DNA from 3 places in the Bradyrhizobium sp. KBS0727 genome. Region 2 is predicted to be linked to each of the others. Evidence: predicted binding sites of a transcription regulator. Region 2 holds the regulator's gene; each other region holds the start of a gene.
The links. Region 2 encodes PhoB, which activates phosphate uptake and scavenging genes when phosphate is short. Its sites were predicted from a motif close to TGTCATNNANCTGTCAT; they were not measured.
Positions count from the first base shown of each region.

Region 1: a site for PhoB is predicted at 3,606-3,622, ahead of FFI89_RS20270 (DUF47 domain-containing protein). Genes of this name have one in related genera too.
Region 3: a site for PhoB is predicted at 4,099-4,115, ahead of FFI89_RS11150 (inorganic phosphate transporter). Genes of this name have one in related genera too.

Region 1 is NZ_CP042176.1:4,351,193-4,357,176, reverse strand. It holds gene FFI89_RS20290 (ABC transporter ATP-binding protein) at 1-234, shown strand, start outside; gene FFI89_RS20285 (ABC transporter substrate-binding protein) at 275-1,546, shown strand; gene FFI89_RS20280 (branched-chain amino acid ABC transporter permease) at 1,558-2,541, shown strand; gene FFI89_RS20275 (branched-chain amino acid ABC transporter permease) at 2,543-3,511, shown strand; gene FFI89_RS20270 (DUF47 domain-containing protein) at 3,666-4,310, shown strand; gene FFI89_RS20265 (inorganic phosphate transporter) at 4,325-5,329, shown strand; gene sugE (quaternary ammonium compound efflux SMR transporter SugE) at 5,330-5,644, opposite strand; gene FFI89_RS20255 (peptide chain release factor 3) at 5,798-5,984, shown strand, end outside.
Region 2 is NZ_CP042176.1:800,001-805,984, reverse strand. It holds gene FFI89_RS03735 (aspartate aminotransferase family protein) at 1-569, opposite strand, end outside; gene FFI89_RS03730 (GcrA family cell cycle regulator) at 1,146-1,655, shown strand; gene phoB (phosphate regulon transcriptional regulator PhoB) at 1,843-2,547, opposite strand; gene phoU (phosphate signaling complex protein PhoU) at 2,576-3,292, opposite strand; gene pstB (phosphate ABC transporter ATP-binding protein PstB) at 3,315-4,139, opposite strand; gene pstA (phosphate ABC transporter permease PstA) at 4,136-4,981, opposite strand; gene pstC (phosphate ABC transporter permease subunit PstC) at 4,983-5,975, opposite strand.
Region 3 is NZ_CP042176.1:2,457,974-2,463,957, reverse strand. It holds gene FFI89_RS11170 (error-prone DNA polymerase) at 1-417, opposite strand, end outside; gene FFI89_RS11165 (DNA polymerase Y family protein) at 414-1,907, opposite strand; gene FFI89_RS11160 (ImuA family protein) at 2,092-2,889, opposite strand; partial or broken gene FFI89_RS11155 (TIGR03915 family putative DNA repair protein) at 3,119-3,778, shown strand; gene FFI89_RS11150 (inorganic phosphate transporter) at 4,161-5,789, shown strand.

The DNA of each region.
Region 1 (5,984 bases), 3.6 Mb from region 2:
CTGGACGAGCCGACCGAGGGGCTCGCGCCCGTCATCATCCAGCAGATTGGCCACACCATCGCGCGGCTGAAGTCGGAAGGCTTCACGATCCTGCTGGTTGAACAGAATTTCCGCTTCGCCTCGACCGTTGCCGATCGCTACTACATCGTCGAGCACGGCAAGGTTATCGACGGATTTGCCAATTCCGAGCTGTCAGCCAACATGGACAAGCTTCATACCTATCTCGGCGTCTGAAGCCGCACTGCGCCCGCAAGCAGGTTTTACGGAGAAAAATATGAAACATCGTATTTCAACTCTCATCCTCGGCACCGCCCTGGCATTGGCCGCGAACGGCAGCGCTCTGGCGCAGGACAAGACCGTCAAGGTCGGTGTCCTCACCGACAATTCCGGGCTTTACTCCGATCTCGGCGGCGCCGGCTCGACGCTGGCGGCCCAGATGGCGATTGAGGATTCCGGGCTTGCCGCAAAGGGCTGGAAGATCGACCTGATCTCCGCCGACCACCAGAATAAGCCCGACATCGCCACCACCATCGCGCGGCAATGGATCGATGTCGAAAAGGTCGACATCCTGATGGACGTGCTCAATTCCGGTGTCGCGCTCGCGGTCAATAACGTCGTGAAGGAGAAGAACTCCATCATGATCAATACCGGCGCCGCGACGTCGGATCTCACCAACGCACAATGTTCGCCGAATACGGTGCACTGGGTTTACGACACCTACATGCTGGCCAACAGCACCGGGCAGGCGCTGGTCAAGGCCGGCGCCGACACCTGGTTCTTCCTGACGGCCGACTACGCCTTCGGCGCGGCGCTGGAGCGCGACACCACCGCCGTGATCGTGAAGTCGGGTGGCAAGGTGCTCGGCACGGTCAAGCATCCGCTCAATTCGTCGGACTTCTCCTCGTTCTTGCTGCAGGCGCAGGCCTCGAAGGCCAAGATCGTCGGGCTTGCGAATGCGGGCGGCGATACCACCAATTCGATCAAGCAGGCGTCCGAATTCGGCATTGTTGCGGGCGGCCAGAAACTCGCCGGGCTGCTGCTGTTCATTACCGACGTGCATTCGCTCGGCCTGAACGTGGCGCAGGGCCTGAACTTCACCGAAACCTTCTACTGGGATCTCAACGACGGGACCCGCGCGTTCTCCAAGCGCTTCTCCGATCGCATGAAGAACAAGGCGCAGCCCTCGATGGTGCAGGCCGGCGTCTATTCGGGCCTGCTGCATTACTTCAAGTCGCTGGAGGCGATGGGCGGCAATCCGCATGATGGCATCAAGGTCGTCGACAAGATGAAATCGCTGCCGACCGACGATGCGCTGTTCGGCAAGGGCTCGATCCGCGTCGATGGCCGCAAGATCCACCCGGCCTATCTGTTCGAGGTCAAGAAGCCTTCCGAATCCAAAGGCCCGTGGGACTATTACAAGCTGATCGGGACCACCCCGGGCGACCAGGCCTTCCGGCCGCTTTCGGAAAGCGCCTGTCCGCTGGTAGAACGAACGGCCCGCCGGGATCGTGCCGGCGGGTTCCCTTCCGCGTCACAACGAGATTGAGTACTAAACCGATGCAAGCTCTTTACGCACAGCTTTTGGTAGGACTGATCAACGGATCGTTCTACGCGCTGCTCAGTCTCGGGCTCGCGGTGATCTTCGGCATGCTCAACATCATCAATTTCGCCCATGGCGCGGTTTACATGATGGGCGCGTTTGTCGCGTTCTTTCTGCTGAACGGCATCGACCCTCCGACACTCGGTTCATTTTTTACCAACATCTGGATGACCCTGCTGAACCTTGTGCAGTGGCCGTTCGTGGGATGGAAATCGCTGCCGGCCACACAAACGTTCCACGTCGACATTGGCCTCAATTACTGGTGGGCGCTGTTGTTGGCCCCCGTCATTGTGGGCCTGTTTGGCATGGTGCTCGAGCGAACCATGTTGAAATGGATTACCGGCCTCGACCATCTCTATGGGCTGCTGCTGACGTTCGGCATGGCGCTGATCATTCAGGGCGTGTTCCAGAATTATTTCGGATCCTCGGGTCTGCCTTACGCGATCCCCGATGAACTGAAGGGCGGCATGAATCTGGGATTCATGTTCCTGCCGATTTATCGCGGCTGGGTAGTGATCTTCTCGCTCGTGGTCTGCATTGGGACCTGGTACCTGATCGAGCGGACCCGACTTGGCGCCTATCTGCGCGCGGCGACCGAAAACCCGACTTTGGTGCGCGCGTTCGGCGTCAACGTGCCCCGGATGATCACGCTGACCTACGGGCTCGGCGTCGGCCTCGCGGCACTCGCCGGCGTGTTGTCGGCGCCGATCAACCAGGTCCGGCCGCTGATGGGCGCCGATCTGATCATCGTCGTGTTCGCGGTGGTGGTGATCGGCGGCATGGGGTCCATCATGGGCTCGATCATCACGGGCTTTGCGCTCGGCGTGATCGAAGGACTGACCAAATACTTTTATCCCGAGGCTTCCAACACCGTGGTCTTCGTCCTGATGGTGCTGGTGTTGCTGGTGAAGCCAACGGGACTGACCGGACGGGCGGCCTGACATGAGCGCATTGACTGACGACACTCTTCCGGTAACGCCGCGCGCGCTGCGCGACGAGATGATCGTGTTCGCCTTGATGGCGGTGCTGCTGGCTGTCGTGCCCTGGACCGGTATCTACCCGTTCTTCGTGATGCAGGCGTTGTGCTTTGCGCTGCTGGCCTGCGCCTTCAACTTGCTGATCGGCTATGGCGGTCTGCTTTCATTCGGCCACGCGATGTTTCTGGGCACCGCGGGCTACATCTCCGCGCATGCGCTGAAGGTCTGGGGGCTGTCCCCCGAACTCGGCATCCTGGCGGGCACCGCCGGTGCGGCCGCGCTCGGCGTCATCACCGGGCTGGTCGCGATCCGTCGCCAGGGCATCTACTTCTCGATGATCACGCTGGCGCTGTCGCAGCTTCTGTATTTCATCTACCTGCAGACGCCGTTCACCCATGGCGAGGACGGCATCCAGGGCATCCCGCAGGGTCATCTGTTCGGGATTTTCGACCTCTCCAAGCCGACGGTGCTCTACTACGTCGTGCTTGCCGGCTTCCTCATCGGCTTCCTGCTGATCTACCGCACCATCAACTCGCCGTTCGGCGAGGTGCTGAAGGCGATCCGCGAGAACGAGCCGCGCGCGGTCTCGTTGGGCTACAAGACCGACCAGTACAAGCTGGTGGCCTATATCCTGTCCGGTACCATCGCCGGCTTCGCCGGTTCGCTGAAGGTGTTCGTGGCGCAGAACGCCTCGCTCACCGACGTGCACTGGTCGATGTCCGGTGAAATCGTGCTGATGACCCTGGTCGGCGGTCTCGGGACGGTATTCGGTCCGGTGGTCGGCGCCTTCGTCATCATCGCCATGCAGCAATATCTGGCAGGTTTCGGCCAGTGGGTGACGGTGATCCAGGGCGTGATCTTCGTGGCCTGCGTGCTGACGTTCCGCCGCGGCGTGATCGGCGAGATCGCGCATTATTTCCGGCGATCGCTCTAAACCAGCCGGTTTTGGCCGCATTTTCGGCTCCACAAAGCGGTGGATGACCGGGTTCCCGGGACCTGCCGTCGCGCGCTTTGCGCTCGAATGGTCTATGACAGTTTTGTGACGGGCCGCCCGGCGGCCCTGCCAGAACGATGGATTCTTGCCGATGCTGATGCGCTGGTTTCGTGCTTTCTTGCCCAAGGAAGAGCGGTTTTTCGAGCTGTTTGACCGGCATGCCCAGACGGTCGTGCAGGGGGCAACGGCGTTGCAGGACATGCTGCGCGGCGGCGACGAGACGCCGGTGTTCTGCCAGCGCGTCAACCAGTTCGAGAACGAGGCCGACGGCATCACCCGCGAAGTGCTGACCGCCGTTCGCCGCACCTTCATCACGCCGTTCGACCGCGTCGACATCAAGAACCTGATCGCCGCGATGGACGATGCCATCGACCAGATGCAGCAGACCGCGAAGGCCGTCGTGTTGTTCGAGGTGCGCACCTTCGAGCCGCCGATGCGCGAGATCGGAACGTTGCTCGTCGAGTGCGCCAATCTGGTCGGCCGCGCCTTGCCGCTGATGCAGTCGATCGGCGAAAACGTCGCGATGCTGACCGCGATCACCGAGGAACTCGGCAAGCTGGAAGGCCGCGTCGACGACCTCCACGATATCGGGCTGAAGGAACTGTTCCTCAAGCATCGCACTGCCAACGCCATGGATTTCGTGGTCGGCGCCGAGATCTACAAGCATCTCGAAAAGGTTGCGGACCGCTTCGACGACGTCGCCAATGAGATCAATAGTATCGTGATCGAACAGGTATAGGGCAGGGCCGCGCAGTGGACGCCACGCTTGGTCTTCCGATTCTGACCGGATTAATCGCGGTCGCGCTGCTGTTCGACTTCCTCAACGGATTGCACGACGCCGCCAATTCGATCGCGACGATCGTGTCGACCCGGGTGCTGCGTCCGCAATATGCGGTGGTCTGGGCCGCGTTCTTCAACTTCGTCGCCTTCGCGGTGTTCGGGCTCCACGTCGCCAATACCATCGGCACCGGAATCATCGAACCGAGCATCGTCGATGCGCAGGTGATCTTCGGCGCGCTGGTGGGCGCGATCGTCTGGAACCTGATCACCTGGGCGCTGGGTATTCCCTCCAGCAGTTCGCACGCCTTGATCGGTGGACTGGTCGGCGCCGGCATGGCGAAGGCGGGTTTCTCGGCCGCCGTCTGGAGCGGACTCACCAAGACGCTGCTGGCGATCGTGCTGTCGCCGCTGGTCGGCTTCCTGCTGGCGCTGGTGCTGGTCGCGATCGTGTCCTGGCTGTCGGTGCGTTCGACGCCGTTTGCGGTCGACCGCGCCTTTCGCATTTTGCAATTCGTCTCAGCCTCGCTCTATTCGCTCGGCCATGGCGGCAACGACGCGCAAAAGACCATGGGCATCATCGCGGTGCTGTTGTATTCGCAGGGCCACCTCGGCGACCATTTCGAGATTCCGTTCTGGGTGGTGATGGCGTGCCAGACCGCGATGGCGCTGGGCACCCTGATGGGCGGCTGGCGGATCGTTCGCACCATGGGATTGCGGATCACCAAGCTGACGCCGATGCAGGGCTTTTGTGCGGAAACCGGCGGTGCGGCGACCCTGTTCATGGCCACCTATCTCGGGGTTCCCGTATCCACTACCCACACCATTACCGGCGCCATCGTCGGCGTCGGCGCGGCGCGGCGGGTTTCGGCGGTGCGCTGGAACGTGGCGAGTTCGATCGTCTATGCCTGGGTGATCACCATTCCGGCCTCCGCCATCGTGGCGGCGCTGGCCTATTGGGCGGTGACGCTGCTGCGCTGATCAGGTGACCAGTTTGAGCCCGACGATGCCGGCCACGATCAGGCCGATGCTGGCCAAGCGAAGCACGGAAGCCGGTTCGCCGAATAGGAAGATCCCGAGGATCGCTGTTCCCACGGCGCCGATCCCGGTCCATACGGCGTAGGCGGTTCCGATCGGCAATGTCTTCAGCGCCAGTCCGAGCAGGAGGACGCTTCCGGCCATGGCCGCGAGCGTCAGGACAGACGGGGTGAGCCGCGTAAAGCCTTCGGTATATTTGAGGCCGATGGCCCAGACGATTTCCAGCAGGCCGGCAGCCAACAACACAGCCCAAGCCATGACAAACCCTCCATGTACAGGCAGGGTCGTCCCCGCGGATGTTGTGCTGATCGGAAGGCCGTCCTCCCCACCGGATATGGGGGTTGCACCGGCATGGCGCAATTGCCAAATCACCCTTGATTGCGCCGGTTTTCCCTGCCAAACGCTCGCTTCATGTCCGACATCGTTGTTCCCACCGAATCGCCGTCCCGGTCGCTGCTATCAGATGAAGTGGCGCGGCGGCGGACTTTTGCCATCATTTCCCACCCGGACGCCGGCAAGACCACGCTGACCGAAAAGCTGCTGCTGTTCGGCGGCGCCATCAACCTGGCCGGTCAGGTCAAGGCCAAGGGCGAGCGGC
Region 2 (5,984 bases):
TCGCCCTGCACCGGCTCGATCAGGATGCCGGCGGTGTGCGGGCCGATCGCCTTCTTCACCGCTTCGAGATCGCCATGCGGCACCTGGTCGAAGCCGTCCATCGGCGGCCCAAAACCCTCGAGATATTTGGCGGAGCCGGTCGCGGCCAAGGTCGCCAGCGTGCGGCCATGGAACGCGCCTTCGAAAGTGATGATGCGATAGCGCTCGGGATGACCCTTGGCGGCCTGATACTTGCGCGTCACCTTGATCACGCATTCCATCGCCTCGGCGCCGGAATTGCAGAAGAACACATAGTCGGCAAAGCTCTGCTCGCACAGCCGCGCGGCGAGCTTGTCGCCGTCGGGCGACTTGAACAGGTTCGACATGTGCCACAGTTTCGTGGCCTGTTCCTGCAGCGCTGCGACCAGTTGCGGATGGGCGTGGCCCAGCGCATTGACCGCGACGCCCGAGGTGAAGTCGAGATAGCGATCGCCGTTGGTGGCGACCAGCCAGGCGCCCTCGCCGCGTTCGAAGCCAAGGTCGACCCTGGCGAATACGGGGAGCAGATGCGACGCGGCGCTATGGGTCATGGCGATCACTTGAGGTTTGAGAGCAGTCCGTTTGCGAGCTGCCAGGGTGCGCGAGCCTTCGCGCACGCAACCACCGGCCACCCGAAAACAAAACGTGCCGCCTTTTGGGGCGGCACGTCAGGGCATTCTATGCTGGCGACGGAACGTGTCAACACGCCGTAGAGCCTGCTTCGCAGGCTCGTTCACCTTCTTGTTTGAGCATGATCTTCTCGGAAAACCGGTGTCCACTTTTCCGGATCATGCTCCAGCCGCCTTCCTGCACTGCGATAAAAGGCAATCCGTACATTTCCGGTGTGGTGGAAAACACGCATTGCAATGCCTAGATGTCGGAACATGTGGACGCTTAGCTGCGGACTCTTGCGCCAGAGTCACGCCATATTGTAGCGTCTGGGCTGTCGGGTACGACATCTCGTGCGGCAGTTCTGATCCTCTTGAGTCCATGTGTTCAGCGTACACGTTCGGGCGCGACTTTCGCGCCCGGCGAGGGCTAAGGGATTCTGACCGCAGGGATTTTGGAGATTTGGCATCGCCAGCGCTGCCCCCGGTTGGCCCGCGCGAAGCGAAGGGAAGAATTCGATGACCGTATTGACCTGGTCCGACGATCGCGTCGAGCAGCTTAAGAAGCTCTGGGAAGGCGGCCTGTCCGCCAGCCAGATCGCCGCGGAACTTGGGAATGTGACGCGAAATGCCGTGATCGGCAAGGTGCACCGGCTCGGTCTGTCCGGCCGCGCCAAGAGCCCCTCCTCGGCCGCCCCGCGCCAGCGCAAGGCCCGGCCCGCCCAGCACATGATGCGGGTGGCGCGTCCGGTCTCGCGCGGCAACACTGCGCTCGCCCATGCCTTCGAAGTCGAGATGGAGCCGGATCCGATCTCCTACGACAACGTCGTGCCGATGAGCCAGCGGCTGTCGCTGCTGGAATTGAACGAGGCCACCTGCCACTGGCCGGTCGGCGATCCCTCGAGTTCGGACTTCTTCTTCTGCGGCGGCAAGGCGCTCTCCGGCCTGCCCTACTGCGCGCATCACTCGCGCGTCGCCTATCAGCCGGCCTCCGATCGCCGCCGCCCGGCGCCGAAGCCGACCAGGTAAACTTACGCGATGCTATCTGTGTCGTGAATTGAGCGGACTATATCCGCCGTCGTCCCGGCCTATTGCGCACAGGCGCCGGGACCCATAACCACAGACGTGCGTGGTTATGCCGAGCTGAAGCTCCAGCTCTGTTAGACAATCAACATCGGCGGGTATCGGTCCCAGCTCAAGGCCGGGACGACAGTAGTTACGACTCCGCCTTCGCAAAGCGATCGTCCAGCGCGTAGCCGGCGCCGCGCACGGTGCGGATCGGATCCTGCTCGCGGCCGGGATTGAGCAGCTTGCGCAGGCGGCCGATGTGCACGTCGACGGTGCGTTCGTCGATATAGATGTCGCGGCCCCAGACGCTGTCGAGCAACTGCTCGCGCGAGAACACACGGCCGGGATGCTCCAGGAAGAATTCCAGCAGGCGATACTCGGTCGGGCCGAGATCGATCTGGCGGCCGGAGCGGGCGACGCGGCGTTTCTCGCGGTCGAGTTCGATATCGCCGTACGTCAGCACGGTGGCGAGCCGCTCCGGGCTGGCGCGCCGCAACAGACCCTTCACCCGTGCCAGCAATTCCGGCACCGAAAAGGGCTTTACGATGTAGTCGTCGGCGCCGGTGGCAAGGCCACGGACGCGCTCGCTTTCCTCGCCGCGCGCGGTCAGCATGATGATCGGCAGCTGCTTGGTCTCCGGCCGCGCCCGCAAGCGCCGGCACAGTTCGATGCCGGACAGGCCCGGCAGCATCCAGTCGAGCACGATCAGGTCGGGCACCCGCTCCTTCAGCCTTGTATCGGCGTCATCGCCGCGGCCGACGGTTTCGACGTCGTAGCCTTCGGCATCGAGATTGTAGCGCAGCAGCGTGGTCAGCGCTTCCTCGTCTTCAACTACCAGAATGCGTGCGTTCATCGATTCTGCTTCCCTTGGTTTCGACGCGTCAGTTACCGGGTACTGTCGTGGCGAACGTCGTCATGTCGCCCTTCGGGCGCTTGTCGAGAATCTGCTGACCCTCGATCATGTAGAATACGGTTTCGGCAATGTTAGTGGCGTGGTCGCCGATCCGCTCGATATTCTTGGCGCAGAACATCAGGTGAATGCAGAACGAGATGTTGCGCGGATCTTCCATCATATAGGTCAAGAGTTCGCGGAACAGCGAGGTGCAGATGGCGTCGACTTCCTCGTCGCCCTTCCAGACCGCCATCGCCGCCGGCAGGTCGTGCGCGGCATAGGCGTCCAGCACCGACTTGACCTGCGACTGCACCAGGTCGGTCATGTGCTCGAGGCCGCGGATCAGCTTCAGCGGCTGGAAATCGTTCTCCAGCGCCGCGACCCGCTTGCCCATGTTCTTGGCGAGGTCGCCGATCCGTTCGAGATCGGTGGCAACGCGCATGGCGCCGACGATCTCGCGCAGGTCGATCGCCATCGGCTGGCGCCGCGCGATGGTCAGCACCGCGCGTTCCTCGATGATGTGCTGCAGGCGGTCGATCTCGGCGTCGGAGGCGACGACGCGGTTGCCGAGCGCGATGTCGCGGCGAACCAGCGCATCGACGGATTCGGTGATCATGCGTTCGGCGAGGCCGCCCATTTCCGCGACCAGGCGGGTCAGTTCCTGCAGATCGCTGTCGAACGCCTTGGCGGTGTGTTCAGAAGCCATGTGTTATCTCCTCCGGATCAAGCTAGCCGAACCGGCCGGTGATGTAGTCCTGGGTTCGTCGATCGCTCGGCGAGGTGAATATCTTGTTGGTGTCATCGAACTCGACCAGCTCGCCGAGGTACATGAAGGCGGTCTTGTCGGAGACGCGCGCCGCCTGCTGCATGTTATGGGTAACGATGGCGATGGTGTAGTCCTCCGCCAGTTCCTGGATCAGTTCCTCGACCTTGGCGGTCGAGATCGGATCGAGCGCCGAACAGGGCTCGTCGAACAGGATCACCTCGGGCCGCACCGCGACCGTGCGGGCGATGCAGAGCCGCTGCTGCTGGCCGCCGGACAGGCTGAGGCCACTGGCGTTGAGCTTGTCCTTGACCTCGTTCCACAGCGCGCCGCCGCGCAGCGCCTTCTCGACCCGGCCGTCCATCTCGGACTTGGAGATCTTCTCGTAGAGGCGAATGCCGAAGGCAATGTTCTCGTAGATCGTCATCGGGAACGGCGTCGGCTTCTGGAACACCATGCCGACGCGGGCGCGCAGCAGGTTGAGATCGAGCTTGGGGTCGAGGATGTTGGTCTGGTCGAGCATCAGCTGCCCGGTGGCCCTCTGGCCCGGATAGAGGTCGTACATCCGGTTGAAGATCCGCAGCAGGGTCGACTTGCCACAGCCGGACGGGCCGATGAAGGCGGTGACGCGGTTGGTGCCGAGCGCGAGGTTGATGTTCTTCAGCGCGTGGTGCTCGCCGTAGTAAAAGTTCAGGCCGCGCGCCGTCACCTTGGCCGAAGCTTCCGGCTGATGCGGCATCGACGGCACGCCGGCGCCGGGAACGCTGACGGATACGGAAAGATCGTTCATTTCGTTGTCCTCTCGGCGCCGAGAATTCGCGCGCCAATATTCAGGGCGAGCACGGTGAGCGTGATGATCAGGGCGCCGCTCCAGGCGAGCTGCTTCCAGTAGACATAGGGGCTCTGCACGAAATTGTTGATGGTGACCGGAAGATTCGCCATCGTCTTAGTCAGGTTGAGGCTGAAGAACTGGTTCGACAGGGCGGTGAACAGCAGCGGCGCGGTTTCGCCGGCGACGCGGGCGGTGGCGAGCAGCACGCCGGTGATCAGGCCGGAGCGCGCGGCGCGGTAGGCTATGCGGCGGATCACCAGCGAACGCGGCAGGCCGAGCGCCGAGGCCGCTTCACGCAGGGGATTGGGCACCAGCCCCAGCATGTCCTCGGTGGTGCGCACCACCACGGGGATGACGATCACCGCGAGCGCCAGACAGCCGGCAAAGGCCGAGAAGCCGCCCATCGGGACTACGATGGCGCCATAGACGAACAGGCCGATGATGATCGATGGCGCGCTCAACAGGATGTCGTTGATGAAGCGGATCACCGAGGTAAGTTTGTCGTGCTTGCCGTATTCGGCCAGATAGGTGCCGGCGAACAGGCCGAGCGGCGCGCCGATGCCGACCCCGATCACGGTCATGATGATCGAGCCGACGATGGCGTTGCGCAGGCCGCCCTCGGTCGATCCGGGCGGCGGCGTGTCCTGGTAGAACACCGCGAAATTGATGCCGGCGAGGCCGTTGTAGAACAGCGTGAACAGGATCAGCGCGAGCCAGGTGACGCCGAACAGAGCGGCGCCGACGCACAGCGCCCGGACCACGATGTCGAAGCGGCGGCGGGAGGCGTAAATCGGGTTCATCTCAGTTCCCCGCCTTCTTTTCCAGCCGCATCAGCATCAGCCGCGCGGCCGAGAGCACGAAGAAGGTCAGCACAAACAGCAGCAGGCCGAGCAGGATCAGCCCGGACTGGTGCAGCCCGTCGCTCTCGGCGAATTCGGAGGCGATCGCCGCCGAGATCGTGGTGCCCGGCGCGAAGATCGAGGACGAGATCTTGAACGAATTGCCGATGATGAAGGTGACCGCCATGGTCTCGCCGAGCGCGCGGCCGAGCGCCAGCATGATGCCGCCGATGACGCCGACCCTGGTGTAGGGGATGACGACGTTGCGGACGACTTCCCAGGTGGTGCAGCCGACGCCATAGGCGGCTTCCTTCAAGACCGGCGGCACCGTCTTGAAGACGTCGACCGAGATCGAGGTGATGAACGGCAGCACCATGATCGCGAGAATCAGCGCGGCGTTGAATAGCGAGAGATAGGACGGCGGACCGGCGAAGATCGATCCCAGCACGGGGACGCCGTCGAAGATCTTGATCATGAACGGCTGGAACGTGTTGGCCAGGAACGGGCCGAGCACGAAGAAGCCCCACATGCCGTAGATGATGGAGGGAATGCCGGCGAGCAGTTCGATGGCGAGCCCGATCGGGCGGCGCATCCAGAGCGGGCAGATCTCGGTCAGGAACACCGCGATGCCGAGACCGACGGGGATCGCGATCATCATCGCGATCACGGAGGTGACCAGCGTGCCGTAGATCGGGCCGAGCGCGCCGAGCACCGGCGGATCGGCGGACGGCGCCCAACGCGAGGTGTACAGGAAGGCGAAACCGTATTCCTTCATCGCGGGCCAGGCGCCCACGATCAGGGAGAGGATGATGCCGCCGAGAATGAGGAGCACCGAAATCGCGCAGGCGCGGGTGATCCAGTAGAAGGTGATATCGCCGAACTTGAAGGCGCTGAGGGCCCGGGCACGATCGTAAGGTCCAGCAGCCGCTTCCATTACGTCGCCTTGAACCGCCATGTCTGCCAC
Region 3 (5,984 bases), 1.7 Mb from region 2:
CGTCAGCACCAGAAGCTGGCCCTCGGAAAATTCCAAGAGGTCATCGAGCCTCAGATGGCATTCGCCCTTTTCGATCCGCTGGATGTCATCGCCGCGCTTGCCGCGGGTCAGTAACTGACACAGCCGGCCGTAAGCGGCGCGATCACGCGGATAGACCAGAATGTCCGGCGTGCCGTCGATGAAGACGAGGCGCGCACCGATCAGGAATTTTGGCTTGTGTATGACGTCGGGATGATCGAGCTCCTTCCAGGCGCGCACCACGCCGGACAGCGTGTTGTGATCGGCAATCCCGATCACGGGAATACCGAGCCGGCTCGCCTCGTGGACATAGGCGCGCGGGTCCGAACCGCCACGCAGGAACGAAAAATTCGTGGTGATGCCGATCTCGGCATATGGGATGTGCAAAGGTCCGTTCATGCGAATAGCCCATGCACGAACCATTTTGCTTCAACCGGCTCGCCCTCCTCGTCTGCGAGTTCGCCTTCATAAAGCCCGTCGCGAAAGATCCAGAAACGCAGACCGGCTTCGTCCTCGATACGGAAATAATCCCGCGTCAGCCGCGCGCCGTTCTGCTTCCACCATTCCATGGCGATACGTTCGGGCCCTTCCACCCGCGCCACCGTGTGGGTGACGCGGCGCCAGGTGAATTGATGCGGCGGCCCGTCAGGCACGGTCGCAAACGGCACCTTGATCGGTTCGGGCTTGTCGAACAGCCGCAACGGCCGCAGCGGCGGCTCGCTTGCAACGCGCTCGGGCCAGAAGGCCTGAACCGCGGCCGCCAGATGGTGCTGCGCCGGCACGGCCAGGACAGCACGTTCCGGAATATGGGTGTCCTGCGGCAGATGCACGACGACGCGTTTTCCGCCGATGCGCGCGGCGATGCGGTCGATCAGGGCGGCGAGTTGGTCATTGTCATGGACTGACGCATCGAGGTCGCGCTGCCGCTGCACCATGATTTCGGTGCGGCTGGCGGACAGACGAATGAGATCGAAGCCGAAGCCGGGATCGAGGGGATCGTTGAGCGCATCGAGCCGCTCGCGAAACAGGCGGTCGATCACCTCGCGCTTCGTCACCGGACGCCCGGTATCGACCGCAATCGTGCGTACCGCGCCGTCGGTGCGGAAGAAGCTCGCTTCCAGCCGCCGCGCACCCTTTCCCTGTTTGTCCATCGCCGCAACCAGCATGGCTGCGAGCGCGGACAAGTTCATCGCGATCACGGTTTCGGTGGCGACCGGTTCGGGAAAGCGTTTCTCGACGATGTAATCCGGCAGCGGCTTTCGCGGACTGATCGGCGCATCGCCCTGCCCCAGTGCATGCGCGAGGTGGGCCGTGAAGCCGGCGCCAAACCTAGCTGCGATCTCGTGGCGGGCGCGCGAGGCGACGTCGCCGATGGTCTTCAGCCCGGCGCGGCGAAGCCCACCGGCGATGGCCTCATCCGTACCGAGGGCTGTGACCAGCAGCGGCGCGACGGCCATGGCCTCCTCGCCGCAGGCTACGATTTTCCCCGACACATGCCGCGTCATGGTGCGCGCGCAAACCGAGGTCGAGGCGATCGCGGCGCTGACGGCAAAGCCCCGCTTTGTCAGCGCGCCGGTGACGGCCTGCAGCAGCGCGGCCTCGCCGCCGAACAGATGGGCGCAGCCGGTGATATCGAGGAACAGGCCATGCGGCGGATCGAGCGCCACCAGCGGCGTGAAGCGGTCGCACCAGTCGGCGATGTCTTCCAGCGTCTTGGCGTCCGCGGCCTCGTCGGCATCGAACACCGTCAGTTCCGGACAGATCGCGCGGGCATTGGCGAGCGGCAGCCCGATCGAAAGACCGGAGCGCGCGGCAAGATCGTCGAGCGCATAGATCACCAGCGCGTTGTTCTGCTTTGCGATGACGACGTGGGGCGCTTCTTGCTTCACCTCTCCCGCTTGCGGGGGTCGAGACGAGCGAAGCTCGCTCTTAGGTCGGATCGCATCGAAAGATGCGATCCGGGTGGGGGAAGCTCTCTCCACACGAGCAGTATGACTCGCGGAGACACCCCCACCCCAACCCTCCCCCGCAAGCGGGAGAGGGAGCGCACTGCCTGTATTGTGAAAGTTTGCCTCACGCTGTTTGCTTGAAACCGTGAGCGTAAACTTGCGCTTGATGCGGTCGATGGGCAGGCGTGGCAGCCACAGGCTGAGGATACGCCGCCGGTTCGCTGAAAAGGCACTCATCACATTTCCATTCCATGATCCACCGCCCGACCGGGCCATGACGGTTACGAACGAGTTGCGCATCGAACACCGGCGCGCCCCATCCGATCCACGGCGAGGCCGGCGGCGAATGCGCCGCGCGCACGATCCATCTTGTTTCCGCGGTCGAAGGTTGCGGCGTGGCCGCCACCCGCAGCAGCAAGGCGGTGACGCCGGAGGCTTGCGCGGCCAATGTAAGCTTGCGGCTGGCGACGAGATCGAGCTGCCGCGCTTCGCCCCAGACTTCCAGCACGACAGCGCCGAGCGCGTCGCAGGCCAGCGCGTCGGCGGCGGTGCGCAGCGCGGCATCGGCGTCCGCGGCACGCACGGTCACCAGCCGGCGCGGATCGAGGCCGAGTTCGCAAAGCCCGCTCATCGACAGCGCGCCGGATTCCAGTTCGGAAAAATCCTGCCGCACCCAGACCAGCGGCCGGCGCGGCGTCAGCCGTCCGGCAAGGCCGGCGATGAAGCCGGTGGCCGCCGCACTTTGATGCCCTTCCGAAAACACCTCATGCACCGCGGCCAAAACGAGGCCGCCTCGCAACGTTGCGTCGGCGTCGGCGTGGCCAAGCGCTGCCTTGGGATGCGCATAGGCATCACCTGACGTTTCGATGCGCTCGATGCTGCCGCGCAAACGCGCAAGCGTGTTGATGCGTGCGGTGCTCATGCCCCGCTCCTTTGGATATTTCGCCTTCAACGGTTCTTTCGAATGAACCCGCGGCCGGCCCATTTGTTCATGGTATGTTCTAATATAAAGCTAACAGGACCCGCAGAGTCAATCGGGATCGGCGTCGAACCGATTCATGAGTGGAATCAAAGGGATTCAAGGATGGATCTGCCATCGGGCGCGTAGACGCGCGACCCGTTTCGCTCGGAATGACGAAAGGGACTAGCCGATGCGCTTCATCAGCCTCGACGGCGAAACCGATTTCGACGGCTGGCGCAAAGCCGCCCGGGCGCTGGCGTTGAATGATGTGAAGCCGGCCGACGTGACGTGGCGGGTGCGCGGCAGCGCGCCGGAATTGTTCGAACCGACGTCACCTCCGCCCGAGCCGACGCACGGCACTACCTTCAACGTATCGGGCAGGTTCGTCGAACTGGCGCAGACCGCGATCCTGCATCGCAACCCCGAACGGTTTGCCCTGCTCTATCGCCTGCTGTGGCGGTTGCGCGACCATCACGATCTGCTCGACATCGCGACCGACCCTGATGTCTCTGACGTTGCGGCGATGGCAAAGGCCGTGCGCCGCGACGAGCACAAGATGCACGCCTTTGTTCGCTTCCGCGAAGTCGGTCGCGAACAGAAAGCGCATTACGTCGCCTGGTTCGAACCGGAACATCACATCGTCGAACTCGCCGCGTCGTTCTTCGCGCGACGCTTCGCCGACATGCCGTGGTCGATCCTGACACCTGATGTCTGCGCGCATTGGGACGGCCACGCCGTTTCGATCACGCCGGGCGTGGCCAAAGCCGAAGCGCCGACGGAAGATCGCCTGGAGGAAACCTGGCGGCGCTATTACGCCAGTATCTTCAATCCCGCGCGGCACAAAACGCGACGGAACCGCCATTTCCCATGAAATATAACGGTGGGAAAATTTGACAAACATCTGTACAACCTTTAATTGATCAATGAGAATTCGCATTCTCGACGGCAACGTAGAACGTCCTGTTCACGCCATGACGTTCCACCTGAGGCCGACGCGCTGCGCGGCGCCACCAGCCCCGGTGCCACGCAGCGCGCGGCCTACCTTTTCCCCGCCTCACGCTGTTCGCACCGCATTGGCATGGCCGCGCGTCGATCCGGGAAGACGGGACCAGCCCTGCGAAAAGTTGTGCAACGCGGCGGATACAAGCGAGCACGCTGCATAGCCGCAACTGTCATCCAACCTTCAAGTCCATCGGTCAAAACAGCGTCTCAATGTATTTGAGGGCGTCAGAATGACCGATATTGCAATTAATTCTTCCATGGGCGAGCCAGCGCCCATCCAGCCGGCCTCCAGGCCCAATCTCGACAAGGGTTTTAATCCGCTGACGATGATCATCTTCTTCGGCATTCTGGCCGCCGGATTGTTGTTCGTCTCCTACAGCATCTATGCCGACGTCGACGCGACCGGCACCAGGGTCACGTCCTATTTGCCCTATATCCTGCTGTTCGTGGCGCTGCTGATCGCGCTCGGCTTCGAGTTCGTCAACGGCTTCCACGACACCGCCAACGCGGTGGCTACCGTGATCTATACCCACTCGCTGCCGGCCGAAGTCGCCGTGATGTGGTCGGGCTTCTTCAACTTCCTCGGTGTGCTGCTGTCCTCGGGCGCGGTCGCCTTCGGCATCGTCTCGCTGCTGCCGGTCGAACTGATCCTACAAGTCGGAAGCAGCGCCGGCTTTGCGATGGTGTTCGCGCTGCTGATCGCCGCGATCCTGTGGAACCTCGGCACCTGGTATTTCGGCCTGCCGGCTTCCTCGTCGCACACCCTGATCGGCTCGATCATTGGCGTCGGTGTCGCCAATGCGCTGATGCGCGGCCGTGACGGCACCTCTGGCGTCGACTGGGGCAAGGCCACCGAGATCGGCTACGCGCTGTTGCTGTCACCGCTGGTCGGCTTCGTCTGCGCCGCCATCCTGCTGCTGCTCCTGAAGACGATCGTCCGCAACCCGGCGCTGTACGCAGCGCCCGAAGGCAACAAGGCGCCGCCGCTCTGGATCCGCGGTCTGTTGATCGCCACCTGCACCGGCGTCAGCTTCGCGCATGGTTCGAACGACGGCCAGAAGGGCATGGGCCTGATCATGCTGATCCTGATCGGCACCGTGCCGACCGCCTACGCGCTGAACCGCGCGCTGCCGGAATCCCAGGTGGCGCAGTTCCAGAAGACCTCGGAAGCCGCCTCCAGGGTGGTCGCCGCCAAGGGCGCCGGCCACAGCATCATCGGCAATCCGCGCCCGGCGGTGACGCTGTATGTCGCCGAACACAAGATCAGCGAAGGCACCTACCCCTCGCTGGCCGTGCTGGTGAAAGACGTCGGCGACCAGGTCGCGAAATACGGCTCGCTCAACAAGGTGCCGGCCGAAGTCGTCGGCAACACCCGTAACGACATGTACCTGACTTCGGAAGCCGTCCGCTTCCTCATGAAGGACAAGGAAAACGACCTCAACAAGGAAGAGGTCGCGACCCTGAACGCCTATAAAGGCTCGCTCGACCAGGCCACCAAGTTCATTCCAACTTGGGTCAAGGTCGCGGTGGCGATCGCGCTTGGGCTCGGCACCATGATCGGCTGGAAGCGCATCGTCATCACCGTCGGCGAGAAGATCGGCAAGACGCACCTGACCTACGCGCAGGGCGCCTCCGCCGAGCTCGTTGCCGCCGCCACCATCGGCGCCGCCGACATGTTCGGCCTGCCGGTCTCGACGACGCATGTGCTGTCGTCCGGCGTCGCCGGTGCCATGGCGGCGAACGGCTCGGGGCTGCAGATCGCCACCATCCGCAACATGGTGATGGCGTGGGTCCTGACCCTGCCGGCCGCAATCCTGCTGTCCGGCACGCTCTACCTGATCTTCTCGCGCGTGTTCTGATCGCCGCGAAGACTGACGCAGCGTTCCTCGCTGCAATGCGATAGAAAAGCCCGCGCCAACGGCGCGGGCTTTTTATGTCGCCATTGCTGGAGCCCGGTTCTGATTGAATCAGAACCGATAAGGCTCCAGGTGAGGCGCAAATAAAGAAGGCCTGCATTGGAGATGCAGGCCTTCCTTCACGTGAGATCGAAGTTC